One region of the Thalassospira sp. A3_1 genome, then DNA from elsewhere that is predicted to be linked to it. Evidence: predicted binding sites of a transcription regulator. Region 1 holds the regulator's gene; each other region holds the start of a gene.
What was found. Region 1 encodes PhoB, which activates phosphate uptake and scavenging genes when phosphate is short. Its sites were predicted from a motif close to TNTCATAAAACTGTCA; they were not measured.
Positions count from the first base shown of each region.

Region 1 (10,032 bases):
TGATGCAGGGCAATCACATCGGCCTCTTCAACGCCTTCAAGATTGATATCCTGATGCGATCGTATCTGGCTTAGGGCACGGATACGGTCGCGATACATCGCGGCCTGTTCAAAATCCATGCGTTCGGATGCCGCCAGCATGTCGGTTTCAAGCTGTTTGAGGATTTTCTGGCTGCGCCCGGTCAGGAAGTCGCGGCAGATATCGACAAGCCCGTCATATTCGGCCTTGGCAACCCGGTCCACACACGGCGCGGAACAGCGTTTGATTTGATACAGCAGACACGGGCGCGAGCGGTTGGCAAACACCGCATCCGTGCAGGACCGCAGCAAAAAAGCCCGCTGCAGATGATTGATCGTGTTGTTCACGGCCCAGGCGGACGCAAACGGCCCAAAGCAACTGCCATCCTTGGCCCGTGCCCCGCGATGTTTGACGATGCGCGGATAATCGTGATCCTCGGTGATCAGGATATAGGGAAAGCTTTTGTCATCGCGCAGCAGGATGTTGTAACGCGGTTTAAGCTTCTTGATCAGGTTGGATTCAAGCAGAAGCGCTTCGGCTTCGGTATGGGTGGTGATGATTTCCATACGCACCGTCTGCGCGACCATACGGGCAATCCGTATCGGCAACTGCATCAGACGGGTATATGCCACCACACGCTTTTTAAGGTTCTTGGCCTTGCCGACATAAAGAACCCGGTCCTTGTCATCGATCATGCGGTAGACACCCGCCGATCCCGGCATGGTTTTCAGCGCATGTTTGATGGCCTCGACACCACGCGCAGCTCCCCCGTCATAATCATCGCTCTCAAGCGACAATCCGATTTCCCGAGCGGGGTTTTCGGATGGGGTTTCAGGCTTCATCAGGCGTCTCCGGCAGATTTATTAAAAATCAAAAGTTGTGATGGCCGTCACTTCTCAAAGTGGCTTCCGACAATACTCAAAAAGATTAACGCCGCAACATCACTTCACAGAATCGCGACCGGAAAAAGATGTCCACCAAGGCTGTGGATAAGTTTGTGGGTAATAGGGGGGCTCTTTGCTACACCCCTTGAGAGTCTTAACGTTCTATGAAGTGCACATTTATTGAGCAAACAAGTTAAGTTATTGATTTAATTCACAAAAAATACTGTCAACCTGAAAACATTCGGTAATAGAGGAGTCAAAAAAGAATATTTTCCTTTGATTCCACGTCCCCAGGTGCTTGTGCATAAGGGCGGCAGCGATTCGGCCCAGAGGAATCACAGAGTCCCCGTCCAAAACCGTTAACAAAAGTAAATTTTACGCAGATTTACCGATGCGATCAGCGCGCGATATTAAAGCGCTCTATTTCGACCCCGACCGCCGCAACGTCGTCAAAGACATCAAGCTTTTCAACCCGGACGTTTACCTTGCGCACCCGGCGATCCGCCAGGCACATATCGGCCAGTTTTTCCCCAAGGGTTTCCACAAGGTTCACATGACCGTCACGGCAGATTTCCCGCGTGCCTGTCACCAGATCCTCGTAGCTTAAAACAGTGGCAATATCGTCATTCTGTACACCTTCGCCTTCGAGCACGGCAAGATCCAGATTGATGCGCACCCGCTGCGGGGCATGTTTTTCGTGGTCATATACGCCAATGGATGTCTCGACCACCATGTCGCGAACGAATACACGACGCAAACTGCCTGCATGATCTGCATAGGGCAGTGTCGTAATGTTATCATCCTGCTTAAGGCCTGCGGTCATGGTCTGGTCTTCCTTGTGCTGCGCTTCTGCGGCCAGATGTCCGGAACCCAAGCCCGATGCATCATTCCTCTGGCATATTCTGTTCGCCACTGGGCGCCCAATTCAGGTGCTGCCCGCCGTCAAGCGCTAACATTTGCCCGGTGATGGCTGGCGCGGCAAGGAAAAATCGTACCGCGTCGCAAATCTCTTGCGGGTTTGTCCCAATTTTCAGGGGAGTCTGATCGCATTGCTGATCGAAAACTTCCTGTGTTTGCCGAACACTAGGCAATGCCGGACCGGGGCCAATGGCGTTGACCCTGATTTGCGGTGCCAATGCCAGTGCCAGCGTCTGGGTCAGGGTCCAAAGACCTGCCTTGGACAAGGTATAGGTCATGAAATGCGGTGTCAGATTCCAGACGCGCTGATCAATCAGGTTGATGATGGCACCCTTGTACCCGTCCGGTAACCGTTTAGCGAAATCCTGCGACAGCACGAACGGCGCACGCAGATTGGCTTCCATATGATAGTCCCAGCCTTCACGCGTGGCAGTGCCAATATCATCATATTCAAAGGTGGATGCGTTGTTGATCAGAACGCCAATCGGGCCCAGTGCAGCCGTTGCCTCGCGCACGACACGCCCGGTGTCTTCTTCCCGGCCAAGATCGGCCGAAATAACGCAGGCACGACGGCCAAGGGCACGGATTTCATCCGCCAGGCTTTCCGCATCCCTGCGCGAGGAATGGCAATGAAGGGCAACATCATATCCCTGCGCAGCCAGATCAAGCGATAAAGCCCGTCCGATACGCTTCGCAGCCCCTGTCACAAGGACCGTTTTCGGCATTATCCCTGTCATCCGGTTTCCATCCCGTCCGTCAAGATGCGTCCCCTTTTCCGGGGAAGGCGGCCGCATTCGAACGCAGGCCGCCATCATTTAGTTCAGTAATTCCGGAACTTACAATCAAACCTGCCTGCCGGTCCATCACCGTGTGAACGGTTTCAGGCACGTAAGACGGATCATGCGGTAACCAGACTTGCGACATATCCAAGATAGGCAAGAACAAAGACAATCCCCGTAATCCGCGACACGCCGCGCAGGAAATAGCCGACAACCAGCAAAAGAACGGTCACCGCCAACATGATCCACAGATCGGATTGCAGTATCTGATCAGGCACCGCAATCGGCGCAATCAGCGACACACCACCGATAATCACCAGCAGGTTCAGAAGGTTTGAACCAACCACATTGCCCAGTGCGACATCGGAATGCCCACGAAACGCCGCAACAATGGACGCGGCCAATTCCGGAAGTGACGTTCCGAACGCGACAAGTGTCAAACCAATCACGGCTTCGGAAACGCCGAACTGACGTGCAACAGAAACACCACCATTCACCAGCAGATCGGCACCATAGGTCAGGGCGACAATGCCGATAACGGTCGCAACAATCGGTTTCAGCCAACCGCTTGGCACCTCGCCAACTTCGTCGACTTCTTCCTCGTGCAGGTGGCTGGCTTCGCCCGGGCTTCTTTTGTCATGCTGGTAGGTGAAATACCAGATCGCCGCCAAAACCAGCAGCATTACCGCTCCTGCCCAACGCTCCACAACACCGAACATGCAAAGACCGATGAACAGAACAGTGCCCAGCAACATGGTCCCACCATCGCGAACAATCATGGTCCGGGACGCTGCGATTGGCTTCAGAACAGCCGTCGCACCAAGGATCAGAAGAATGTTAGCAATGTTCGACCCAACAACGTTCCCCATCGCGATATCCCCCGAACCGGCAAGTGCCGCATTCAGCGACACTACGAATTCCGGGGCCGACGTTCCGGCGGCCACCACGGTCAGGCCGACGATAACCTTGGAAACACCCATTAGCAGTGCAAGACCAACAGCGCCGCGAACAATGAACTCGCCACCAGCCGTCAAAAGCAAAAGACCACCAATAATCTGCAAATAGGGGATGAACTGTTCCAAATGTCAGCCTGCTCGTCTGGGGAAAATTTTGATTATTTCTGTGCCCTTTATCGGGCCAGCGGAACATGGCATTCCGAACACAGAATAGCAAGCCGTGTCGTCCCGCCTCGGAACCCTTTTGGATGGCTGTGTGATGCTGTTCCCACACAGGCAAGCACGCCGAACGTAATCGCCACGGTCGCTTACTCTTAATACGTGTCGTCTACCACAGATGTCTTCGCATACGCGAAATTTCCATAGAAATCATAGGGGTATTTCCGCTATCCTGATTTGAACGAGTTTCCTTTACACGCCCATCTGCGCCGGACGCATATCCCAACATGTCTCACAGCGTTCTTTTCGAACTGTTCCTTGTCCTGACGGCCGCGGTGATTGCTGTGCCGCTGGCCCAGAAATTACGTGCAAACTCGATCATCGGCTTTCTGATCGGTGGTTTTTGCATCGGACCTTTTGGTTTTGGTCTGATCAATGACCGCGAAGACATTTCAACGGTGGCCGAGCTTGGCATTGTCTTTCTGCTATTCATGATCGGTCTTGAACTGTCGCGCGAACGATTGCGCGTGATTGGCGGCCGGTTTGCCACCCTTGGATTTCTGCAAATCGGCGTCACGATGGCGGTGATGTTCGGTGTATTGCTGCTGATCAATTACGATATGCCCGCCTCTATCGTGATTGCCGGAGCACTGGCCCTGTCATCAACAGCCATTATCCTTAAACAGCTTTCCGATGAACGCCAGTTGCATACCCGTTTCGGCCGTGCAGCCCTTGCCATCCTGCTGTTGCAGGACGTCGCGGTTGGTCCCTTCTTGATCATGGTGCAGGCCGCTGGCAAGGCCGGAACCGAAACCAGCCCATGGATCAGCGCGTTAAGTGGGGTCGGCGCTGTTGCCGTCCTGCTGCTGGCCGGTCGTTATCTGCTGCCACGACTGTTTCGTTATATTGCGTCCCTTAAAAATCCCGAACTTTTTGCCATCGGCACCCTGTTTGTCGTTCTGGCTGCCAGTACCCTGACCGAGGCCGCCGGTCTTTCGATGGCGCTTGGTGCCTTCATCGCCGGGGTAATGCTTGCCGAAACCGAATTCCGCCATCAGATCGAAGCCGACATTTCGCCATTTCGCGGGGTTTTCCTGTCGCTGTTCTTCATGTCAGTCGGCATGTCGGTGAATGCCAATGTCGTCATTGGTCAAGCCGGTACCATCATTTTATGGCTGATCGGGTTGCTGGTCGTTAAGGCGGCGGTCCTTTTCGGGTTATCCCTGTTGATCGGCTTTAACCGGGCATCATCGATCCGGGTTGCCATGAGCCTTGCCGCTGGCGGCGAGTTTGCCTTTGTCATGCTGGCACTGGCATCGCAGAATGGCGCGGTTCCGATTGATATCGCCGTAATGCTGATCCCGGTTGTCGCGATTTCGATGGGTCTGACCCCCTCCCTGATTTCATTGGGCCACCGGATCGAACAGAAACTTCATCCCAAGGAAAACGATCAGCTTAGCGAAATTTCAGATGAAACCGATGGCATTCAGAAGCATGTTCTGGTGATTGGTTGCGGGCGTGTCGGCCGGGTTCTGGCCCGTCTGCTGCGTACCAAGGATATCCCGTTCATCGTTCTTGAATCCGATGCCCAGCAGGTTTCACGCGGCCGTGCCGAAGGTCTGCCGGTTTATTTTGCAGATGGATCACGTCCGGAAACATTCCGAGCGGCCCATACAGAACAGGCCCATATTGCCGCCGTTGCCATGGGGAACCCACACGCAACCGAAAAGACGGTTGCCCTGTTGCGCCAGCACTATCCACACCTGAAAATCTTTGCCCGCGCACAGGACATCACCCATATCGGGCCCCTGTCACGCAGCGGTGCGGATGCCGCCATCCCCGAAGTACTCGAAACCGGTTTGCGCCTGTCCGACCATGTTTTGGCAGCCTGCGACATCCCGCAGGAAGATATCGATACCGAAATTGCCAAGTTCCGTCGTGCCGATATGCTTCTGATGAACGAACTGGCGCCACGCACCGCGCGCCAGAAAACCGAAGATCCGGCATCAAAATCGGCCAAACCGGTAAAATCCAGGAAAACCACCTGAAAACAAAAACCCCCATCATAAGGATGGGGGTTTTTCGTTTCACCTTCCGGAATAACCGCGATCAGGCGGCTTCGACATCCAGTGCGTAACCAGCGGCACGAACCGTACGGATCACATCGCGCGTTCCCTTGACGTCATTCAATGCCTTGCGCAGGCGGCGAATATGTACGTCAACCGTTCGGGTTTCGACATAGATGTTCGGACCCCAAACCGCGTTCAGAAGCTGCTCGCGCGAGAAAACCCGCCCCGGATGTTCGAGGAAGTAACGCAGCAGACGGAATTCGGTCGGGCCAAGATGTATGGCCTTGCCGTTACGGCTGACACGATGGGCGGCCAGATCCATTTCGATATCGGAATAGATCAACTGCCCTTGTGGTTGCGCCGGGCCGGATCGGCGAAGCAACGCGCGAATACGCGCCAGCAATTCGCCAATCGCGAATGGCTTGGTCACATAATCGTCGGCACCGGTATCAAGGCCACGGATGCGGTCACCTTCTTCGCCACGCGCGGTAACCATGATCACCGGCAAATCGCGGCTTTCCGGTTTCCGGCGGATCTGGCGGCAAACCTCGATCCCCGACATTACCGGCAACATCCAGTCCAGAAGGACCAGGTCGACATGGGTTTCAGCCAGAATCTTCAACGCTTCGTCACCGTCTCCGGCTTCGACAACCTGCATCCCCTCGCGTTCGAGGTTGTAGCGCAACATGGTTACGATTGCAGCTTCGTCCTCGACGATAAGAACCGTTGGGTCCATCTTCCTATGCTCCAGTGTCACTCATTCGGTTCTACGACAGCGAAATTCGCCGCGTCATTTTTTGGCCGAGTATCCATCGGCAGGTCTTCACCCTTGATCCGGTAATAGATCGTTTCGGCGATATTGGTCGCGTGATCGCCAATACGTTCGATGTTCTTGGCAATAAACAGCAGATGGGTCGATGCCGTGATGTTACGCGGATCTTCCATCATATAGGTCAGCAATTCACGGAACAGGGAGTTATACATATCGTCAACTTCCTGATCACGCGCCCAGACACGCTGGGCCTTTTCCGCATCGCCTTCGATATAGGCGTCCAGAACGTCCTTGATGATTTCCTGGCACAGCTTCGCCATGTTCGGGATCACCTGAACCGGACGGATCGGCGGCACCTGGTTGAGAACCTGCGCGCGCTTGGCAATGTTTTTCGCCAGATCGCCAATACGTTCCAGATCGTTGGAAAGTTTAAGTGCTGTCACCACCTGACGCAGGTCATCTGCCATCGGCTGACGCAGGGCCAGAAGACGTACGGCAAAATCCTGTACTTCCTGTTCCAGCGTATCGATACGATGATCGGAAATAATGACCTTTTCGGCCAGTTCCGAATCCCGCTTCACGATTGCGCGGATCGCAGAAATCAGCTGGCTTTCGGCAAGCCCGCCCATCTGCGAGATGATATTGTTCAAACGGGTCAGTTCTTCGTCAAACGAACTGACGATATGGTGTTTTTCGTCGGCCATCTAAAATACTCCTGCCCGGAATTAACCGAAGCGACCCGTGATGTATCCCTTGGTGCGTTCGTCCTTGGGATTGGTGAAAATTTGATCGGTTTCGCCCACTTCGACCAGCTTGCCGAGGTGGAAGAACGCCGTGCGCTGCGACACGCGGGCCGCCTGCTGCATGGAGTGCGTTACGATCACAATGGTGTAGTTCGAACGAAGTTCGTCGATCAGTTCCTCGACCTTTGCGGTCGCAATCGGGTCAAGCGCCGAGCACGGCTCATCCATCAGGATGACTTCCGGGCTGACGGCAACCGCACGTGCGATGCAAAGGCGCTGCTGCTGCCCACCCGAAAGACCGGTCGCTGGTTCCGGCAGGCGGTCTTTGACTTCTTTCAGAAGGCCTGCCCGTTCAAGCGAGGTCATGACGATCTCGTCAAGCTCGTCCCGCGAGTTCACCAGACCATGAATACGCGGACCATAGGCCACATTGTCATAGATCGATTTCGGGAAGGGGTTCGGTTTCTGGAACACCATGCCGATACGGGCACGCAACTGAACAACGTCGATGGCCTTGTCATAGATGTCACGGTCATCAAGCGTCACCTTGCCGTTGATCGTGACACCGTCAATCGTGTCATTCATGCGGTTCATGCAGCGCAGGAAGGTCGATTTGCCGCAGCCCGACGGACCGATCAGCGCGGTAACCTGACGTTCGACAATGTCAAGATTGACATCGAAAAGCGCCTGGTTGTCGCTATAGAAAAGATTAAGGTCACGGGCCGTCATTTTCGGGCTAGTGACTGACGGCTCTGCCGTCATTGCGCTTTGAGTTACAACAGCCATTTTACCACTTCCGTTCAAATTTCTTGCGCAGATACACGGCCAATCCGTTCATCAGGATCAGGAAGCCCAGCAACACCATGATCGCCGCCGAGGTTTTCTCGACAAAGGCTCGTTCCGGACTGTCAGCCCACAGATAAATCTGCACCGGAAGAACCGTCGCCGGATCAAGCGCGCCCCCCGGAACATCAACGATGAATGCCACCATGCCGATCATCAAAAGCGGTGCGGTTTCACCAAGCGCCTGCGCCATACCGATGATGGTTCCGGTCAGAATGCCCGGCATTGCCAGCGGCAGCACATGATGCGTCACCGTCTGTACCGGTGATGCCCCAAGTCCAAGGGCAGCCTGCCGGATTGACGGCGGTACCGCCTTGATCGCTGCGCGCGATGCGATGATGATCGTCGGCAGGGTCATCAGTGCCAGCGTCAAACCACCGACAACCGGTGCCGAACGCGGCAGATGCATGACATTGAGGTAGACCTCAAGCCCGAGAAGACCGAACACGATGGAAGGTACAGCCGCAAGGTTGTTGATATTGACTTCGACAATTGTCGTGAAACGGTTTTTCGGGGCGAATTCCTCGAGATAAATCGCGGCCAGAACACCGATCGGGAATGACAGGAGAAGCGTCACAATCAGAGTATAGAACGACCCGACCGCGGCCCCCCAGATGCCGGCAAGTTCCGGTTCGCGTGAGTCACCATTGGTGAAGAACCGCGTGTGAAACTGCTTTTCAACAGCGCCTTCGGCGGTCAGGGCGTCATACCAGCCGAGTTCCTGGTCATTCAGGCGACGGTCGCCTTCATCTGTATCTGCGCTGATATAACCCTTGTTGAGCATATCAAAATCGTCACCCGAAATCAGCCAGACCTTGCGGGTCTGTCCAATCAGGCTCGGATTATCAAGCACACGTTGGCGCAGGTCGTAAGATGCCCCGCCCGAAACGATGTCATAAAGGTCACGGCGTTCGCGGCGATCGGTTACATCCGGGAACCGGTTGCGCAATGCTTCCTTGACCAGACCATCAAAATTGGCGCGACCGATAACTGCGGGGTCACCTGTTCCGTCCGGATCGATTTCAGCCGGATCGAAATGAATTTCGAGCTGAACATAGGTCTGGAAGAAGGCGCTATACCCCTTCGAAACAATCGAATAGCCAAGCACGACAAGCGCCATAAGAGCGATGGCAATCGCGCTCAGGCCATAAATCTTGAACCGGCGTTCCGCCGCATACCGCCTTTTGATGTTGCGGGCAATTTTCGGGCTATCCCAGTCAACCGGCGTGTGCAGATTGCCAGAGATCACTTTTGCGGCGGCTCTATCTTCCATAAGCGATGCCATATCAGTCATATTTCTCGCGATACTTCTGAACAACCTTAAGGGCAAACACGTTCAGGCCCAAGGTGACGAGGAAAAGAACAAGACCGAGTGCAAAGGCCGACAGGGTTTTGGCACTGTCGAACTCCTGGTCACCGACCAGAAGCGTCACGATCTGCACGGTAACGGTGGTAACCGCCTGCAACGGGTTGACCGTCATATTGGCCGCAAGTCCGGCGGCCATAACCACGATCATGGTTTCACCAATTGCACGCGACACTGCCAGCAGAACCGCCCCGACAACACCCGGCAGGGCAGCGGGAAGGATCACGTGGCGGATGGTTTCCGACCTTGTGGCACCCAGACCATAAGATCCGTCGCGCAGGGATTTGGGCACCTGCGACATGACATCGTCAGACAGCGACGACACAAACGGAATGATCATGACCCCCATAACGAGGCCGGCCGCAAGCGCGCTTTCGGAACTGACATCAAGTCCAAGAATAGCACCATTGTCACGCAGGAACGGCGCGACTGTCAGGGCAGCAAAGAAGCCATACACAACCGTCGGAACACCGGCCAGGATTTCAAGCGCAGGCTTGGCAAAAGCACGGAATTTCGATGATGCAT
Region 1 is NZ_JAGHQQ010000001.1:639,238-649,269, forward strand. Features, by position in the region: partial or broken gene uvrC (excinuclease ABC subunit UvrC) at 1-776, opposite strand, end outside; gene folB (dihydroneopterin aldolase) at 1,300-1,725, opposite strand; gene J7395_RS02930 (SDR family oxidoreductase) at 1,787-2,545, opposite strand; gene J7395_RS02935 (calcium/sodium antiporter) at 2,719-3,681, opposite strand; gene J7395_RS02940 (cation:proton antiporter) at 4,002-5,762, shown strand; gene phoB (phosphate regulon transcriptional regulator PhoB) at 5,824-6,519, opposite strand; gene phoU (phosphate signaling complex protein PhoU) at 6,537-7,259, opposite strand; gene pstB (phosphate ABC transporter ATP-binding protein PstB) at 7,281-8,084, opposite strand; gene pstA (phosphate ABC transporter permease PstA) at 8,086-9,435, opposite strand; gene pstC (phosphate ABC transporter permease subunit PstC) at 9,428-10,032, opposite strand, start outside.

Region 2 (10,032 bases), 140 kb from region 1:
TACCGCGACCAGAGCACTGCACGACAAGGGTGTGATCCGTCGCCTCCATGGTGAACGGTTCGATATCCGCCCGACACTGGGCCATGATCCCCTATGCCAGCTTGATCGATCCGCCATGCCCTATTTCGGGTTCCGGTCCTGGGGCGTGCATATGAACGGTTATGTGCGCAAGGGCAACGACATCCATATGTGGGTCGCCCATCGTGCCAAGGACAAACCGACCTATCCCGGCATGCTCGATAACATGGTCGCCGGTGGACAGCCCGCCGGTCTTGGCTTTCTGGAAAACATGATCAAGGAATGCGCCGAAGAAGCCGCCATTCCCGAAACCCTTGCCCGGAATCTGAAGCCGGTCGGCACCATTTCCTATCTGTATGAAACCAACGAAGGGCTAAAACCCGATGTGATGGTCAATTACGATCTGGAACTGCCCGCCGATTTCGTCCCGCAATGTGCCGATGGCGAGGTCGAACGTTTCGAACTGCTTCCGCTAGCCGAAGTCGCCGAAATCGTACGCAAAAGTTTCGATTTCAAATTCAACTGTGCGCTGGTGATCATCGATTTCCTGATCCGACACGGCTTTCTGACCGCCGATAACGAACCGGAATATTGCCAGCTCACGACCGGTCTTCATCGTAATATTTTCAGATAGGGATTTGTCGATTTGTTCCGCGCGGAAACGCCTGACTTATTGTTTGGTCGGCGGCCCACCCATAAGTGCGCCGACCGCCATCAGGGTCAGCTTGGCACGCAGTTCCGGGTCAAGCTTGTCTAGGTCTTCCTGCTTGGTGCGCATCGCGCTGAGCGCCTCGGAAATCAGCTTGGCGCGCTGATCATCGGCTGCGCTCGGCATCCGGCTTTTCTTTTTGCCGATCTTGGCATCGGCTTCTTCCAGTGCCTTCAGGATAGCTGTCTGCGGATCACTTGATGATTCTGTCAGGGTCTCGGCCAGGGCCTGGGCCCGGGCCTCGTCAAAGGACATGCCGCTTTCCTGATAGGCCATCGCCCGGTCTTCGATCCGGCGTGCCTGTTTGGCCTGGGCAGCGGTGCGGGCGGCCATATCGGGATCATTCAGTTGCAGGGACTGCGCATCGCTATAGGCCTTCAGGGCCTCCCGTCCGCGTTTTCCAACGAAAACGCGCAGCAGCGTCTCCTTTAGCATTCCCATTCATCATTCCCGCTATGGTTTGATTGCCTTTACCGCAAGACAACCATTATGCCCCCAAAGGGTTTCAAAATCATTGCCTCAAATCCGCCGGAACGACCCGGAACCACGATACCGGTCCGTTATATATGTTGTGCAACCCGGTCTTCTTCAATCTCAAGGATGTACCCGACCAGCGCTTCGCAATCCTCTGTGCCCAGATGTTCAAGATCAAAGACAAAATCAACATTGTCGCGCGCCGGATCGTCGGTTTTTCCGACGATGCCGAATTTGATATATTCCGCATCAAGAGCGGCCAGCGACGATATCACATCGGCAACCCCCACCCGGTCTTCCGCCGTCAGTGACAAGCGGATCAGCACCAGAATATCGGCATCGCAATCAACCGCCTGACGGGCAATCGATTGTGCATCGGAATTTTTCGGTGCGATATCAACGTCAAACCCGCCATCAGCAAACAGGGTTGCGACATGCTTGTGATGGGATTCTTCCGCCGAAGATGCCGTCGCCAAAAGCAATCTGGGATGTCGGCCTTCCATTTCGGCAAAACGGGCAAGATTGGTCGCAAGTTCAGGAGACGTCATAACACCTCGCAGAAATAATCTGTCCGGGGCGGACAATTGGCAGCCCAGTATCCCAATGATACTCTGGAACTTCAAGCATTGCCGCGAGTTTTTCTGCATCGCTTCGCGCAAGTGCGATATGCCCGACACCGCTGCTCAGCCGCCCATTGCGGCTAAGGGATCAACTCCGATCACATGGGGATGAGCCCACAGGATCACGATATAAAGTCCGATCCCCAACACGATATCGCGCCAGCCAAACGCCCCCTTGGCAATTCCCGTCAGGTCAAACCGCCGAGTCCCGTCAAGGATTGCCTTATATTCCGCATCATCCATATGTCGGGTGCGGATTTTTTCCATCCGCCAGAACCCCGCAATGGCAAAAACCGTCGCACCGCCAAAGAACATGAACGCCACCAAATCGCCATTGGGCAGGATATGACCAAGCCCCCACAACATCATGCCCAAAAGCAACGGATGGCGCGTAAACCGGTTGATCCCGGGATGTGCCGGATCAAAACCTTTTTTTCGTCCGATCGACAGCGGACAGGGTTGAATAATTGCCGTTGCCCACAAAATACAGGCGGGCAGCATCAGTGTTATCGTCACGTGGTTTTGCCAGATTTCGTAGGGCCAGAGCGCAATGAAGTCTGCATGCTGCACTTCATAAATCACCCATCCCAACAGGAACAGCGACGTGATCGAGAACGTTACGATATAGGCCCGATGACCGATCCTTGCCGTGATCGCGCCACGCAAAAGACCGGGCACGATATGCCCTGCCATAAAGACCACAACCGAAACGAAAAACCATGTCAAATGACGATCTCCCCTTTACATTGACGCGCTGTCATGCAAATTGCGCATCTTTCCGCGTGCGCAAAGCCGGTCGGCAAACTGGTCCGGAATGGCCCGAAATGGCTAAGACCCTTGCGCCGCGTGATATTAGCGGATACGTCTGTATCCCTGTTTGACTTCGGACAATAAGCACCTGCCTATGGATTTTCCACCGGGCAGACAAAGAAACACGGAATATACTCGAAATGAGCTGGACGCCGGAAAAGATTGAATTGCTGACCTCGCTCTGGAATCAGGGCTGGACCACAGCACGCATCGGTGAAGAACTGGGTGTTGGCAAAAACGCCGTCGTCGGCAAGGCTCACCGCCTTGGCCTGCCCAAGCGCCCCTCCCCGATCCAGCGTCGCGCCGAAGAAAGCGAGCCGAAAAAGGCCCCCGCGCCCAAGGTACAAAGCAAAGGCATCAGTATCTTTGATCTGGGTGTCGGCATGTGCCGTTGGCCGTTTGGCGACCCGGGCGATGAAGATTTCCATTTCTGCGGCAAAAAAATTGTGCCCGGCAAACCCTATTGTGACGAGCATTGCGCTGCCGCTTATCTGAATGGGAAAAACCCGCGCGAAGATGGCCCGCGGAACGTTCCGGGCCGCCCGAATGCACCGCATATGTCGCACGGTGCAAAAAAATAACGGTTTTCCGCCGGTCAACCAGACCAGCCGGTAAACGCCGAATGAAAAAGCCGCCCTCTTTCGATGGGCGGCCTTTTCTTTTGCGATTAGGCGATCCTATTTCGACTGAAGGACATATTGGGCAAAGCCCGCCTCATCCTCGCCGACAAAGCTGATATTGTCGGGCGCATTCAGGGCCGACGATGCCTTGGGGCTCGTCACGAACGTTACCTTGGATGCCTCACCGATTGGTGCCAGGCTCCAGTTGCCATCGGCCTTCGGATCGATTTCCTTTTCCTCAAGGATGTAATTTGCCAGAACCGTTCGGTTTTCATCCGGGGCTTCGATAATGATGGTCGATCCGTCCAGTCCCGGGAAATTACCGCCGCCGCTTGCGCGGTAATTGTTGGTCGCCACAACAAAATCCTGATCATCGGCAACTGGCTTGCCATCATAGGTCAGGTTGATAATGCGGTGCGCATCCTTGTTCACCACTTCGCCCGATGCGTTATAGCGCGCGGGCTGTGTCACATCGATCTGGTAATTGACCCCGTCGATGACATCAAAGTTATAGGTCGGGAATGTCTCGTTGATCAGCGGCTGTTCTTCAGTGCTGTTCGGATCGATCTGATTGAACTGCACGGCCGACATTTCAAGCCATTCACGCACCTGCGCACCATCAAGCAGCACCGCACGCAACGTATTGGGATATATATAAAGATCAGCAACGTTTTTAAGCGCGATCTTGCCTTGTGGGATATCGGTGAAATATTCCGGGCCGCCACGGCCACCGGCCTTGAAGGGGGCACCGGCCGACAGGATCGGCATGCCGTCATATTCCGATCCCTTCAGGATGCGTTCCAGATACCATTTCTGCGCATTGGTCACGATCTGGATCGACGGATCATCGGCCACCAGCGCAAAGAAGCTGTTGATCGGCGTTGCTGTCGTACCGACACCTTCGCGCATATAGGCAATTGTCGCCTCATGCTCTTCTTTCACCGCCTCGATCACTTCCGGATCGGCATCAACCAGCGGTGTGATATCGCGCCCTTCGCGGTGATAGATCGGACGTGCTTCCGAAAGGCTGTCGGTCACCTTCCACTCCCCGGCATCATTGACCGAAAGCGTCAGATCAATAACGCCAAGATGGCTGCCCCAAAAGCCCGGCATGACGGCGGCCACACCATTGATCGTCCCTTTGGCAAGGTCAACACCATCAATATCGGCATAGGTATCGGACGGGAAAACCGTATGGGCATGGCCAAAAAGGATGGCATCAATGCCGTCAACCTCACTCAGGTAAAAGGTCGCGTTTTCCTCCATGCCTTCGCGCGCCAGAGTCGACAGACCGGAATGCGGCACCGCAATCACGATATCCGCACCCTTTTCACGCATTTCCGGCACGTATTTTCTGGCCATATCGACGATGTCTTTGGTCACGACATGCCCTTCGAGATTGGCCTTGTCCCACTGCATGATCTGCGGTGGGACGAACCCGATCACGCCGACCTTCGCCTTGTGCTTTTTGCCGTCGCTATCGGTAAATTCACGATCAAGGATCACATAAGGCTGGAAATACGGTTTGTCATTTTCCGCATCAGCGTCACCGTCATCGGCAAAGACATTGGCACTGACATAGGGGAACTTGGCGCCCGAAAGACTTTTGCCAAGAAAATCGAGACCATAGTTGAATTCGTGATTACCGATATTAGCCGCGTCATAACCCAGCAGGTTCATCGCCTTGTAAACCGGGTGGACCTCGCCCTCTTTCAGGCCGTGGCGCTTGGCCATGTAATCGCCAAGCGGGTTGCCCTGGATCAGGTCACCATTATCAATCAGAACGACATTTTCCGCTTCGCCCCGGGCATTTTTCAACAGGGTCGCGACCTTCGCCAGACCAACCGTGTCAGACTCGCCGTCGCGATAATAATCATAATTGACCAGATGCGTATGGATATCGGTGGTTTCCAGAATGCGCAGCGATACCGTGCTGTCGGCCAATGCCGTACCACTGGCAAGCGCCACGGTCAGGGATAAAACAGATCCCGCAAGGACACGACCGACAAAGGTGCGACTGATCGGACGAAAATGTGACATGTGACTGGTTCCTGTTGAAGCGATGCTCATGCTCGAATTTATTATTGTTCGTTTGGTCAGGTTTTGAAGATTTTGCGAAAATACCAAGGCAAACACAAACAAAAACACCCGCACAGGATGGCAGGCGTTTTCAGGATTGAAATTCTGCGCCAGGACGGAACCGCTTTCTACTCCGCCGGCCGCAACATCGGCTGGTGGGATTTGTACCCCATCACCACCTCGTTCCCCGGTTCCGGATCGTGGGGCACATTCAGCGCCAGGATCAGCGAAACCGCCGCCATCGCCGCCCCTGACAGGAACACCGCCGATGGCGATATCAGCCACAACATCCCGAACGCCACCGGGATAAACACCGCGGCAATATGGTTGATCGTAAAGCTGACACCGGCCGTCGATGAAATATCGGCCGGATCGGCGATCTTCTGGAAATAGGTTTTGATCGCAATCGCCATCGCAAAGAACAGATGATCGATGACATAAAGCGCCCCGGCCAGCTTGTCGTTTTCGACAAAGGCATAAGACACAAAGACAATGAACAGACCGATATATTCAAATGTCAGCGCCTTGCGTTCACCCCATTTGCCAATCAGTTTCCCGATCTTGGGTGCCAGAACCATATTGATCGCATGGTTTAACAGGAACAGAAGCGTGATGGTTGCGGCGTCATAACCAAACTTCTCGACCATCAGGAACCCGGCAAACACCGTGAAAATCTGGCGGCGCGCCCCACTCATGAAGGTCAGGGCATAATAAAGCCAGTAACGTTTGCGCAGGATCAGTTTCTTGGTCTGCGGGTGGGCATCGGCAAATTTCGGAAACGCCATCCATGCAAATACAGCAGCAATAACCGTCAAGGCCCCGCCAAAAAGATACACATACCGGTATTCGACATTCAGCAGTTCCAGCATCGCCCAGACAATGCCAAACATCACAAGCGATGCGACCGATTTCGCCGAAAGCTGCCGGCCCATCACCATCGCGGTGCGTTCCTTTTTCACCCATTGCAACGACAATGCCTGCTGCATGGTTTCAAAATAATGGAACCCGATCGACATCAGAACCGTGGTGCAATAAAGCCCGACGACAGTGGGGAAATAGCCCGAAATCGCCACCCCGATGCCCAGCACCAGAAGCGAGATCAGCGCAAAGGTCTGCTCGCGCAGGATGATCAGCACAAAAATCGCGGTAAAGGCCATAAAGCCCGGAATTTCACGCAACGACTGCAAAATTCCGATCTCGCGGCCGGTAAAATCCGCCATCTCGACCGAAAAGTTGTTCAAAAGCGCCATCCAGGTCGAAAATGACAGCGGCATCGCCGCCGCCATGAAAATCAGCAGCACCTCCGGGTTGCGCCATCCCTTGTGCGCAACAGCCGCACCCGACAGATCGGGATTGCCCGGTACCTCGATGGGGGCGGCGTGGGTGCTTGTTTCCGGTGGTAAATCCTTGGACATGATGTCTCCCCGCACGGAACCGGTGGCAATCGGGGCACGTGCTTTTATCTGTTTGATTGGAATGTCTTCAAACTAGCGTTGCGGCATACGTCTGTCTTGCGATAATCTGCCATCATATATTGCAAACAGGACATTCTCATGGATGGATCACGGGATATCTCGAAATATCCGCAACATTCCCGTCCCCGGCCCGATCATTTGCCCCGCCCGGTTTATGTCCGCATGAGCGACCTTCCCGCCGGTTACAGTATCGGCGCGCACAGTCACGACTGGCATCAGCTGATTTTTGCCATCGAAGGTACCATGACCGTCACCACCGCGGCTGGCATCTGGGTCGTCCCGCCCCAGCGTGCGGTCTGGGTGCCGCCCGGTGTTGAACATGCTGTCGCACATGCCACCTTTACCCGTGCGCGTCATATCTATATCGATAAAAATGCGCCGGTCGATTTGCCCGATCGCTGCACCGTGCTGGAAGTAAGCCCGCTTCTGCGCGAACTGATCCGGGCCGCAACCGAAATCCCAATTGAATATGACGAAGCCGGTTCGGATGGTCGGCTGATCCGCGTGCTGCTTGATCAGCTAAAACCACCCAGAAACGATAACCTGCATCTACCCGCACCCAAGGACCTGCGCCTCGCGCGCATTTGCGAACAGTTGCAGGCCAATCCGTCCGATAACCGGACTCTTGATGAATGGTCACGTGATTGCGGCGCATCGTCACGCACCTTGGCCCGGCTGTTTCAACGCGAAACCGGCATGCCGTTTCGCGACTGGCGGCAAAAGCTGCGCCTGCTTTACGCGCTTGAAAAACTGGCTCATCATCGACCGGTTACCGAGGTTGCCCTTGATCTTGGCTATGAAAACACCTCGGCCTTTATCGCAATGTTTCGCAAGGCAACCGGCAAAACACCGGGCGGATATTACCGGTAACAAATAAACAGAACAGCAGGAGGAAACACATGAGCGAGAAATCATATACCGGCGGCTGCCAGTGCGGTGCCAAAATGGCCGCGATCAATGTCAATTGCCTTGACGATGTCGACCCGCGCAGCCTGACCCCGCATCATGTCGATGGCAAAGATCACTAATAGCCCACTCACAATCCTCATTCCCGCGAAGGCGGAAATCCAGGCGGGAGCGCAGGAACACATGACAAGTTGGTTTATCGACTGTCCGCGATCCCAACACCGACCACTGAGTTTCGCTCTACCCTGATATGAAAAAAACTCAGTATTTCACACAGCTTATTCGGGTTACTGCTTGATTGGCGGGACATCCTTCCCGCGGAATGCAGGATGATCCCGAAAATGGGCAGTGTATGGTCCGGGATCGGCTTGCGGCTTGCCGCCACCGGTCTGTTTGCAGTGATGAGTTTGTTTGTGCGTCTGGCCTCGTTCGAGGCACCGATCGGGCAAATCATGTTCTGGCGAAGCTCCGTCGCCCTGATCCCTATTGTCCTGTATCTGATGTGGCGCCGCCAGTTTCCGCGTGGCCTTCGCACCGCCCGCCCGTTCGGTCATCTTAAACGCAGCACATTCGGCCTTGTGTCGATGTTCTTTTCGTTCCTGTCGCTCGCCTATCTGCCGCTGGCCCTTGCCACCGCACTTGGCTTCCTGGCACCACTTCTGGTGTTGCCGGTCGCGATGATCATGTTACGCGAAAAGCCCGGCATGGCGGTCTTCACCGCGACCTTTGCCGGATTTGGTGGCGTGTTTCTGATGCTGTGGCCGACATTCTCGACACCGGGCATTGATACAGGTGTGCTGATCGGCATTGGGGCCGGTCTTGCCATGGCAGTCACCACCGCCTTTGCCAAGGTCCAGATCAAGGCCCTGACCAGTACCGAATCATCGGGCACGATTGCATTTTATTTTGCCGTGATCTGTTCGCTTGGCGGGTTGCTGACCCTGCCGTTTGGCTGGGCCGATCCGTCGCCTGAAATCCTGATGTGGCTGATCGGGGCCGGACTTACCGGCGGTCTTGCCCATATCTTCATGACCGAGGCACTGGCACGTGCGCCCGCATCCACATTGGCAGCATTCGAATATACAGCAATGATCTGGGCCCTGCTGCTTGATGTCACGGTGTTTGGCCTGCTGCCCGAACCGGTTTCCCTGTTTGGTGCCTTCCTGATCGTACTGGCAGCCGCCATCGTGATGTTTGGTGATCGGCTCGGTGTGCCGGTCCCCAAACCCGATATCGCCGCGGCACAGGCCAAGCAGGCGGAATAACGCGGACAATCCGGAAAATGACCGGTCGACTCACCGGATGCCGGGATCAATCCCGGCGTTCGCGCAACTTCGTCATTGCGTGAAGGACCAGATTGGTCGGTGTTGCAATGCCAAGCTCCGTCCCCTTGCGCGCGATATAACCGTTCAGGAAATCGATCTCGCTGGTTTTGCCGCGCGCCAGATCCTGTGCGGTGGATGAATATTGCCCCGGCATGGTTTCGGCGATCTTTTCAATCGCACCCCAGACGTCACCGGGCACCGTCACCCCGCACCCCTTGGCCACCGCAAGGCATTCATCAACCGCATTGCGCATGACATCCCAAATGCCTTCGCCCTGCACCAGCGCGCCGTAGGGCATCTGCGATATTGCCGATAACGCGTTATAGGCACAGTTCAAAATCATCTTGGCCCAAAGTGCACCTTCGGCATTATCCGAAATCTCGACCGAGATATGTGCCGGGCGCAGGGTCTCTGCGACTTTTTCGCTTTGCGCAGACGTGCCGATCACCAGTTCGCCGCGCCCATGATGTTTGACATGCCCCGGACCTTCCATGCTGGTCGCGACATAGACCACCGTCGGGATCACCGGCATGCCGATCACGGCGGATAACCGTTCGGCATTATCAACCCCGTTCTGAAGACTCATCACGATGGTATCAGGGGTCAGAAACGGCTTAATCTGTGCCCCGGCATCGCTGGTATCGGTCGATTTGACACAGAACAGAACCAGACCTGCACCGGCAATCGCGCTGGCATCCGAACTGGCGTTAATTTCAATATACTGCTGTGTTCCGCCAAATTCCAAAAGCAGTCCGTCGCGATTGACGGCATCAACATGGGCAGGCCGCCCGATCAGGGTGACATCATGCCCCGCCCGCGCCAGCATGGCCCCGTAATAACAGCCAACAGCCCCCGCCCCCATCACCGCGATTTTCATGTCCAATATCCTGCCTTGAATGAATGTTGCTGCCGATACCTTTTCATACCGGCGGGCATTCTGCCAAGCAGGAAGGTGGCATCAGATAATCCCGGCTTCGCGCAATTTGGCAATCTGCA
Region 2 is NZ_JAGHQQ010000001.1:496,085-506,116, forward strand. Features, by position in the region: gene J7395_RS02260 (NUDIX hydrolase family protein) at 1-652, shown strand, start outside; gene J7395_RS02265 (hypothetical protein) at 689-1,168, opposite strand; gene J7395_RS02270 (methylmalonyl-CoA mutase) at 1,288-1,749, opposite strand; gene J7395_RS02275 (NnrU family protein) at 1,885-2,547, opposite strand; gene J7395_RS02280 (GcrA family cell cycle regulator) at 2,772-3,212, shown strand; gene J7395_RS02285 (bifunctional 2',3'-cyclic-nucleotide 2'-phosphodiesterase/3'-nucleotidase) at 3,309-5,291, opposite strand; gene J7395_RS02290 (MFS transporter) at 5,459-6,745, opposite strand; gene J7395_RS02295 (helix-turn-helix transcriptional regulator) at 6,884-7,675, shown strand; gene J7395_RS20985 (hypothetical protein) at 7,705-7,833, shown strand; gene J7395_RS02300 (DMT family transporter) at 8,053-8,976, shown strand; gene J7395_RS02305 (2-dehydropantoate 2-reductase) at 9,023-9,913, opposite strand; gene J7395_RS02310 (CaiB/BaiF CoA-transferase family protein) at 9,995-10,032, opposite strand, start outside.
Region 2: J7395_RS02285 (bifunctional 2',3'-cyclic-nucleotide 2'-phosphodiesterase/3'-nucleotidase) is a predicted target of PhoB. The motif match lies at 5,356-5,371, and genes of this name have one in related genera.

Region 3 (10,032 bases), on a different contig from region 1:
ATGCCCGATATCGCCTATAGCCCGATGCCCGACGAAGCAGGCATCCGTGACTTCATAGCCACATGCGACCGGTTTTATCCGCCCGATGCGGTTGCCGCCGATATTGCGCAGCAACGCAAATGGTATGGCGCCCTTTGTGATGCCTTTGCCTATCCCTATCCGCCGGGGCTTCTGACCTGTGATGATCATATTGCCGGGGTGGCGGTCAGGATTTATCGCCCGGCCAAAATCAGAACGACGCGGAAGCTTTTATACCTGCATGGTGGCGGGTTTATCGTCGGGTCGCTGGATAGCCATGATGCGATCTGTGCCGAGATTGCCGAGGCGGCGGGCGCGGAAATGATTTCGGTCGATTACCGGTTGGCCCCCGAACATATCTGGCCGGCCGCGCATCAGGATGCGTTTGCGGTTGCGCGCGATGTGCTGTCGCACGGTGCGGAGGTCGTGCTTGTTGGCGATAGTGCCGGGGCGACATTGGCCGGCGGGCTTGCGATCCGGGCGCGCGATGAGGGGCTTGGTCCGGGTGTTGTGGGGCAGGTCCTGATTTATCCGGCCCTTGGCGGTGATCTTGGCTGGCCATCCTATGGGCAGATGGCATCCGCCCCCGGTTTAAGCACCGATGATGTGATTTATTATCGCGATGTCCTGAAGGCGCCGATGGATGATCCGGTGGCCTATCCGTTATCGGCAGAGGATCTGCGGGGATTGCCGCCGACCTATATCACCGCGGCCTACTTTGATCCGCTGCGCGATGACGGGCGGGAATATACCGCGCGCCTTGCCCGGGCGGGGATTGATGTGACATATCGCGAGGAACCGCAAATGATCCATGGCTGGCTGCGTGCGCGTCATAAGAGCGACGGGGCGGCGGACGGATTTAAATTCCTGTGTGATGCGATAAGGCGCATGGCGGCAGAATAATTCTGCGGCATAATAATGTGCCGGATATTGCCGCGAATTTTTGCACAATATGAAATGATCCGGATTTAATGGGTCCGGTAAATCGCCGGAATTATTTGGCGGTTTCTTTGGGTTGATTGTCGCGGTCTGGTATCTGTATTCATCTGTTGCGGGAAATCCGCCGGTGATGAGTGTTTTGATAATTTCCTGTTCTGGTGATAGTCTTTGTCGCCTCATCTGTTTCGAAGGTGTGTTTTGCCCGTTAGGGCACCCGTAGAACGGAGGCAGGGAATGTATCGCAAGATCATGATACCCGTGGATCTGACGCATATCGACAAGCTGGAAAAGGCGCTTTCGACGGCGGCGGATCTGGCAAAGCATTATGATGCCAAAATCTGCTTTTTCGGGGTTGGAACCAATACCCCATCCCCGATTGCGCATACGCCAGCAGAATATGATCGCAAAATGGCGGCCTTTGCCGAAGAGCAGGCCAAGAAGACCGGTATCGAATGTTCGGGCATGACCCGCATTTCACACGATCCGGCGATTGATCTGAGCGAAATCATTGTTGATGCGGCAACAGAGGCCAAGGCGGATGTGATCGTCATGGCGTCGCATGTGCCGGGTATTGCCGATCATATTTTTGCATCCCACGGCGGATATGTTGCATCGCACTGGGATCATTCCGTGTTTCTGGTGCGTTAATAGCAGGCAAACCGGACAGATGCGGCCAGGGGTGGCCGCAAAATTGCTTTTCAAGGGAGATTTTCATGGGATCGAATGCCGAGACGGGCATTGAAAGCCCGGATGGTGCGGCCAATCCGATCGATACCGAATATGAAATCGGACAGGATAACATCACCACACAGATCGGGCCGTTTGGCCTTGATATTCATAACCCGGTATTCCTGATTTCGGGGTTATCGATTGTTGCATTCGTGTTTTTCACACTGGCCTTTCAGGAAAGTGTCGGGCCGATGTTCAATGACCTTCGGGGCTGGCTGACATCGACCTTTGACTGGTTCTTCCTGTCGGTGGCGAATGTTTTCGTTTTGCTGTGTCTGTTTCTGATTGTCTCGCCGCTGGGCAAGGTCCGGCTGGGCGGGCAGGATGCGACACCGGATTATTCCTATAGCGGCTGGTTTGCCATGCTGTTTGCGGCCGGGATGGGGATCGGCCTTATGTTTTATGGCGTGTCCGAGCCGATTTCGCACTTTACCACATCGATGGGCGGTGCGACGGTCGGTGATGGCGGGGCGCGCACGGACTGGGCACCGCTTGGCGGGGCGATGGGCAATGCGGACGCGGCCTTTGACCTTGGCATGGCGGCGACGATTTTCCACTGGGGACTTCACCCGTGGGCGATCTATGCCACGGTGGCGCTGGCCCTGGCGCTGTTTTCGTTTAACAAGGGCCTGCCGCTTACCATGCGGTCGGTGTTTTATCCGATCTTTGGCGAGCGTGTCTGGGGCTGGACCGGGCATGTGATTGATATTCTGGCGGTGTTTGCCACCCTGTTCGGGCTTGCAACCTCGCTTGGCTTTGGCGCGGAGCAGGCGAATGCCGGGCTTGAATTCCTGTTTGGCATTCCGGTTACGGACGGATCGAAGGTTGTCCTGATTATCGCGATTACCGGGGTTGCGCTGATTTCGGTTCTGGCCGGGCTTGATGCCGGGGTCAAACGGCTTTCGGAAATCAATATGGTTCTGGCGGCATTGCTTTTGCTGTTTGTCGTGCTGGTCGGGCCGACCATGGATATCATCAAGGGCTTTTTCACAAGTCTTGTCGCCTATGTCGAATATCTTCCAGCACTTTCGAACCCGGTCGGGCGTGAGGATACCAATTTCAGCCAGGGCTGGACCTCGTTCTATTGGGCGTGGTGGATTTCCTGGTCACCGTTTGTCGGCATGTTCATTGCGCGCGTGTCGCGTGGCCGGACGGTGCGGGAATTCATTACCTGTGTCCTGATCATTCCGTCGCTGGTTTGCGTGCTGTGGATGACCGCATTTGGCGGCACGGCGGTGCATATGGTCAATGAAGGCGTTCAGGCGATTGCCGATGCGGCGCTTCCGATCAAGCTGTTTAGCATGCTTGAAGCCCTGCCGTTGCATGCGATCACGTCCTTTATCGGGATTGTTCTGGTGATCGTGTTCTTTGTGACCTCGTCCGATTCCGGGTCGCTGGTGATCGATACCATCACCGCGGGCGGCAAGGTTGATGCGCCGGTGCCCCAGCGGGTTTTCTGGTGCACGTTTGAGGGGCTGGTGGCGATTGCGCTGCTGCTGGGTGGGGGGCTTGGCTCCCTGCAGGCGATGGCGGTTTCAACCGGGTTCCCGTTTGCCATCGTGCTTCTTCTGGCGTGTTATTCCATCATTCAGGGATTGCGCAGCGAACCGCGATAATCCGGGCGATAATCCCGCGACAGACCAACGCAAAAGGGGCGCAGTGATCTGCGCCCCTTTTTTACGGGTTCGTGTTATCCCTGTCCTGCCTATGGCTGGATCGGTTCGAACGTCATGATGGATTTGGCGCTGCCATCCACCAGCATCAGGTCGCCGTCCTGTACTTTCCAGCCCTTTACATCTGCCATGGCGGCGATAAAGGCATCCTCGATCTCCATCGCGTCTTCCATGCACATCATTTTGGTGCTGCCGAGCGGGGAGACATCAAGGGCGGTGTCCTTGCGGGTGTAACTGCCGAAATAGCGGTTGCAGCCGGTTGATCCGGCAATTTTCCCGTCATTGGTAAAGTTGACGCTGGCCAGAATCGGGGTCATCGGGGTCAGGCTTTTGTCTTTCGCCTCAATTCGCATCAGCTGCCAGTCGCGACCGGCGATGGCCGACCAGTCGGCGGGTGATTTTTCCTCGGCCGGTTTGGTTGTGGCAGCACAACCGGCAAGCCACAGGCTGCTGGCGATGCCAAATGCCGCGAAGGTTAATGAGGTTACTTTGCGCATTCGAAATATCCTGTGTTTGGAATCTGTCTCGGTCTGACTGCCGCGTTTCGGGCAGCGTGAACCGTGGCGGGATACTCATACGACTTTGCGGCGAAATTTTAGCATATTCGAGCGCCGGTTTTATAGTGCAGTCGTAGGGGTTTTGCCGAATGGTTTTGCAGGGTTGCGGTGCACAAGACCTTTGCGTCGGGGCATTCGCGGGGCTAATGTAGCCGGGCCCGCCACCATTATCTTCCCGCCACTATCTTAAGGTCACCATGATGAAGCTTGCCCTGTCTGACGCACATGCGCTTGTGTGCAATACCCTGCTGCGCTGCAACGTTGATCCCGACAATGCCGGATCGGTTGCGACCGCCCTGGTCACGGCCGAAGCCGCAGGACAGGGCGGGCATGGTTTGCGCCGCGTTCCGGCCTATGCCGCGCAGGCGCGTGCCGGCAAGGTTGACGGGCATGCCAAGCCGGTGGCCGATCAGCCGTTTCCGGCCGTGTTGCGGATTGATGCGCAGTTCGGTTTTGCCTATCCGGCCCTTGATCTGATGATCGAACGATTGCCCGATATTGCGCGTAGCCAAGGGATTGCGGTTGCGGCAATCCATAAATCGCACCATGCCGGGGTGATGGGACTTACGGTGGAAAAGCTGGCCGAGGCGGGGCTGGCTGCGATGATGTTTGCCAATGCGCCAGCCGCAATGGCGCCGTGGGGTGGCCGCCGTCCGATGTTTGGCACCAACCCGATTGCCTTTGCCACCCCGATTGGCGATGGCGATCCGATCGTGATTGATCTGGCACTATCGAAGGTCGCGCGCGGCAAGATCATGGCGGCCAAGCAAAAGGGCGTTCCGATCCCCGATGACTGGGCATTGGATGTTGACGGCAATCCGACGACGGATGCCGTCAGGGCGCTTGAAGGCACGATGGTCCCGGCAGGCGGGGTCAAGGGGGCGGCCCTTGCCATGATGGTTGAAATGCTGGCCGCCGGGTTGACCGGCGCACAATTCGGGCATCAGTCATCGTCGCTGTTTGATGACAAGGGTGCGCCACCGGCATTGGGTCAGATGGTGATTGTGATTGATCCGGTTGCGATCGGCGGGACGGGGATCATTGATCATTTGCGTTATATTGCAGATGAAATCGCGCTTGAGGAAACCGTGCGGTTGCCGGGGCGGCGCGGGCAGAATGCGCGCCGGGATGCGGAAATTCAGGGGCTTGATATCGAAGATGATGTCGTCGCCGCGATTGAGGCGATCAAGTAAATCGATCCGCGATCAGGCGCAATACAAGGCCCCGGCAGTTTCTTTCTGTCGGGGTTTTTCGTTTTTTGGCCCGTCCATATCCATATTTGTGAACGCGGTCACAAGTAATAATTGAATTATTACATTGTTATTTATTGGTGGTTCGATTTTTTATTTGATTGATATCTTGATGTATAGACAAGTTTGATTGTTGTCGGTGAAATGAAGGCGTCGTAATCATCGAACTGTAACATCACCGTCACCATAGAGTCGCGGATTGTGCGTAGCTTCTTGACCAGCGAAACACAAGCAGGCGGACTTTAATGCTGGTCGTAGACATATCCGGACTGAACAAGAGCTTCTCGCGCGATAAGCGGGCATTGAACAATGTCAGTTTACAGGTTCGCGAGGGCGAGATGGTCGCGCTGATCGGTGCGTCCGGTTCGGGCAAATCCACCCTTATCCGTCATATTGCCGGTTTGCTGCGCGGGGATCGCGATGGCGGCAAGATCGAGGTATTCGGTGAAGTCATCCAGCAGAACGGTCGTATTGCCCGGGGTGCGCGCAAGGTGCGTGCCGATATCGGCGTTGTGTTTCAGCAATTCAATCTGGTCAGCCGCCTGACGGTTCTGACCAATGTTCTGACCGGGATGCTGGGCCGGGTGCCTGCGTGGCGCGGATCATTATGCCTGTTTACCAAGGCTGAGCGCATGCGGGCGATGACGGCGTTAAAACGCGTCGGTATCGATAGCCATGCGACAAAGAAGGCCCGCAATCTTTCGGGTGGGCAGCAGCAGCGTGCGGCGATTGCACGCACGATTACGCAGGGCGCACGCCTTATTCTGGCGGACGAGCCGATTGCATCCCTTGACCCGGCGTCATCGCGCAAGGTGATGAATACGCTGGATCGGGTGAACCGCGAAGACAATGTCACCGTGATCGTGTCGCTGCATCAGGTCGATTATGCCCGTGATTATTGCGCACGCACCATTGCGATGCGCGATGGCGCGGTCGTGTTTGACGGGCCATCCACTGAACTTACGCCGGAGTTCCTGCGCGAACTTTACGGCGAATATTCTTCCGAGCTTTTCGCGTCTGCCCCGGATGACGTTCCGGCAAAGAGCAGGGTCGCGGAGAAGGATCTGGCTTTCGTTTCAAGCTAGATCAGGACGATTTCTCTCTGCCTTACATCTCTTTTTATTTCACCTCTACCAACCAACCTGACGGGGGACTTCCCATGATCCGTAAAACAATTGCATCCGCAGCCCTTGCTGCCAGCATGCTGGCTTCGGGCTTTGCCCATGCCGATGTCGAATTCAAGCCGCTTGAAAAAGATCCGGAAACCATCGTGTTCGGCTTTATCTCGACTGAATCCAGCTCGAACCTGAAAGCCCAGTGGCAGCCGTTGATCGAGGATATGGAAGAAGCCCTTGGCAAGGATGTCGAGGCGTTCTTCGCGCCGGATTATGCCGGCATCATCGAAGGCATGCGTTTTGGCAAGGTTCACGTTGGCTGGTTCGGTAACAAGTCGGCCATGGAAGCCGTTGACCGTGCGGGCGGCGAAGTTTTCGTCCAGACGTCCAAAAGCGACGGCACGAACGGCTATTATTCCCACATCATCACCCAGGCCGATAACGACAAGCTCAACACGCTTGCCGACATGCTGAAATGTGATGGTTCGCTTAATTTCGGTATCGGTGATCCGAACTCGACCTCGGGCTTCCTGGTTCCGACCTATTACGTCTTTGCGCAGAACGGCGTTGATCCGAAAAACTGCTTCAAGACCGTTCGCAATGCCAACCACGAAACCAACCTGATGGCGACCGCCAACAATCAGGTTGATGTTGCTGCCAACAACTCCGAACAGCTTGCCCGCACCCAGATGGTCAAGCCGGAAATCACCGACAAGGTCAAGGTTATCTGGACCTCGCCGCTGATCCCGTCTGATCCGATGGTTTATCGCAAGGATATGTCGCGCGAACTGAAATCCGAGATCAAGGCGTTCTTCCTTGGTTACGGTCGTCTGGGCGATGTTGAAGAAGCCAACAAGGTTCTTGGCGGCATTCAGGATGGCATGGGCAAATTCATGGAAAGCAGCAATGCGCAGCTTTACCCGATCCGTCAGCTTGAACTGTATAAAGACAAGCTGAAAATCGAGAACACCGCCGAACTGTCTGCCGACGAGAAAGCAAAACGCGTTTCTGAAATCGACAAGCAGCTCGCAGAACTCGATATCCTGGTTTCTTACGAGTAACCGGCATCCGAACGGGGAGCCCAGTATCAGGGCTCCCCGTTTGTTTTTATTTCCCGGGAAAAGAACATGAACAGCAGCCTTTCGACATCTGCCGTAACCGCCGCAGAACTTCCGCCGCGCGATCTGAAACGTTCAGGCGCAAGTTTCCTTCTTTGGGCGTTCATTCTGGCCATTCTGGCCCTGTCCTGGGAGGGGGCCGACATGCGGCCCATGGCCCTGATTGAAAACAGTGGCAACATGGTCGATTTCGCGGACGGGTTTTTCCCGCCGGATTTCCTGATGTGGAAAACCTATGTCAGCGAAATGTGGATCACCATCCAGATTGCGATCTGGGGTACGGCGCTTGCGATTGTCTGTTCGATCCCGTTTGGCATTCTGTGTTCTGAAAACATTGTTCCGTTCTGGGTTTACCAGCCGGTACGCCGCCTGATGGATTCCTTCCGCGCGATCAATGAAATGGTTTTTGCCATGCTGTTCGTTGTTGCGGTTGGTCTTGGTCCGTTTGCCGGTGTGCTTGCGCTTTGGATTCATACCACCGGCGTTCTGGCAAAGCTGTTTTCAGAAGCCGTCGAGGCGATTGATCCCGAACCGGTCGAAGGCATCCGGGCCACCGGTGCCAACGGGTTGCAGGAGGTCATCTTTGGGGTGATCCCGCAGGTTCTTCCGCTTTGGATTTCCTATTCGCTGTACCGGTTTGAAAGCAATGTGCGGTCGGCTACCGTTCTTGGCATTGTCGGTGCGGGTGGCATTGGCATGGTTTTGTGGGAATATATCCGCGCATTTTATTACGCGGAAACCGCCGCGGTCATGATCATCATCATCCTGTCGGTCAGCCTGCTTGATGTGATTTCGCAGCGTCTGCGCAAATTGGTGACCTGATCCATGACGTTCAAGATTACGCAGGCCAAACCGGCAATGAAACAATTGTCGGAGGCCCCGACGATTGACCCGAGTGCGGTTGTTGTTGATTGCGAGTTTGGTGTCTGGACCGAAATTGGTGCGCGCACCAGCATTCGCGAAAGCGTGATGGGTGATTATTCCTATGTCGTCAATGACAGCGAGATCATCTATTCCGATATCGGCAAATTCGTAAATATCGCGGCCCATACAAGGATCAATCCGGGGCAGCATCCGATGGACCGGGCATCGATGCATCATTTCCAGTACCGGTCGAGTGCCTATGAGCTTGGCGATGATGATCCGGCGTTTTTTGACTGGCGCCGCGAAAAGCGGGTGAAGCTTGATCATGATGTCTGGATCGGGCATGGCGCGATTGTTCAGGGCGGGGTAACCATCGGGATCGGGTCGGTTGTCGGTTCGGGTGCGGTGGTGACCAAGGATGTGCCGCCCTACACCATCGTCACGGGCATTCCGGCCACCCCGCTTCGCCCGCGATTTGATGCGGAAATTATCGATGCGCTGCTTCGTATTTGCTGGTGGGACTGGGATCATGCAACATTGGCAGAACGGCTTGACGATTTTCGGCGTCTGCCGGTACGGGATTTCTGTCTGAAATACGATCTGCGATAAATCGAAAGCCAGTTCGAGGCCACATGACCGACTATCAGCGTTATGCTGTTTACTATGCACCGAAAGCCGACAGTGATCTGGCGGCTTTTGGCAATGCCTGGCTGGGGCGTGATCCGGTCACCGGGCGGGAAATCGCGTGCCCGGATGTTGCGGGACTTGATCGTGACGAGATCGCATCGATCACCGTTTCCCCGTCGCGATACGGGTTTCATGGCACCCTGAAACCGCCCTTCGCCTTAAAGGACGGGCAGACGCGCGTGCAGCTTGAACGTGCGATTGCCGACTATTGTGCGGCAGCTTCTTCGGTGACGTGTGGCCCGCTTTTGCTGAAATCGATTGGCAGTTTTATCGCCTTGATCCCGACTGCGCCGACCGATCAGCTTGGTGCGCTGGCGTCTGGTCTTGTGCAGGCGCTTGACGGTTTTCGGCAGCCCGAAGACGAGGCCGCGATGAACAAACGCCGTGCATCGGGGTTAAGTGATCGACAGGAAGAATATCTGCTCAGATGGGGATATCCCTATGTGATGGAAGAATTCCGTTTTCACCTGACGCTGACAGACAAGCTTGACCCGGACCGGATGATGCGGGTGCGTGATGCGGTGGCCCCGATTGTTGCACCCTTGTGCGAGGCACCATTTACGATCAGCGATGTCTGTCTTTTCGGTGATCCGGGTGATGGAAAGCCGTTTGATTTGTTGGGTCGCTTTGCGCTTCGATGACGGGTGATTGCGCCGTAGGAATTAAAAAAATGCTGCAGTGGTTTGCTGCAGCATTTTTTGTTCAGACTACCCGGTTTCCGGGCGCTTGGTCCGTGTGTGCCGGGCGGTGGAAAATGGCATCAATGAAGCGGCCAATACCGGTTTCAAGGTCATTGTCATTTTCAACGGCGATCACGTTGGGACCATCGACCTGATAGGCCGATGCGCGCCGCAGGCGTTGTTCGATATCGTCGGAACTTTCGCGGCCACGGGCCACAAGGCGTTGGCGAAGGGCATCTTCGTGCGCCCGGATACTGATGACCCGGACATGATCGGAACCCAGAAGATCGCGGGCATCGTCAATCACGCTGCGTGATGCGTTGACGACAACGGTTTTGCCGTTGGCGACGTCGTTCTGGACATGATTGGGAATGCCGTAACAAAGATTGTGCGCCCGCCAGC
Region 3 is NZ_JAGHQQ010000002.1:8,890-18,921, forward strand. Features, by position in the region: gene J7395_RS07020 (alpha/beta hydrolase) at 1-921, shown strand, start outside; gene J7395_RS07025 (universal stress protein) at 1,192-1,605, shown strand; gene J7395_RS07030 (BCCT family transporter) at 1,671-3,302, shown strand; gene J7395_RS07035 (META domain-containing protein) at 3,392-3,856, opposite strand; gene J7395_RS07040 (Ldh family oxidoreductase) at 4,114-5,109, shown strand; gene phnC (phosphonate ABC transporter ATP-binding protein) at 5,412-6,251, shown strand; gene phnD (phosphonate ABC transporter substrate-binding protein) at 6,326-7,342, shown strand; gene phnE (phosphonate ABC transporter, permease protein PhnE) at 7,409-8,221, shown strand; gene J7395_RS07060 (chloramphenicol acetyltransferase) at 8,225-8,872, shown strand; gene J7395_RS07065 (DUF1045 domain-containing protein) at 8,896-9,591, shown strand; gene phnN (phosphonate metabolism protein/1,5-bisphosphokinase (PRPP-forming) PhnN) at 9,653-10,032, opposite strand, start outside.
Region 3: phnC (phosphonate ABC transporter ATP-binding protein) is a predicted target of PhoB. The motif match lies at 5,324-5,339, and genes of this name have one in related genera.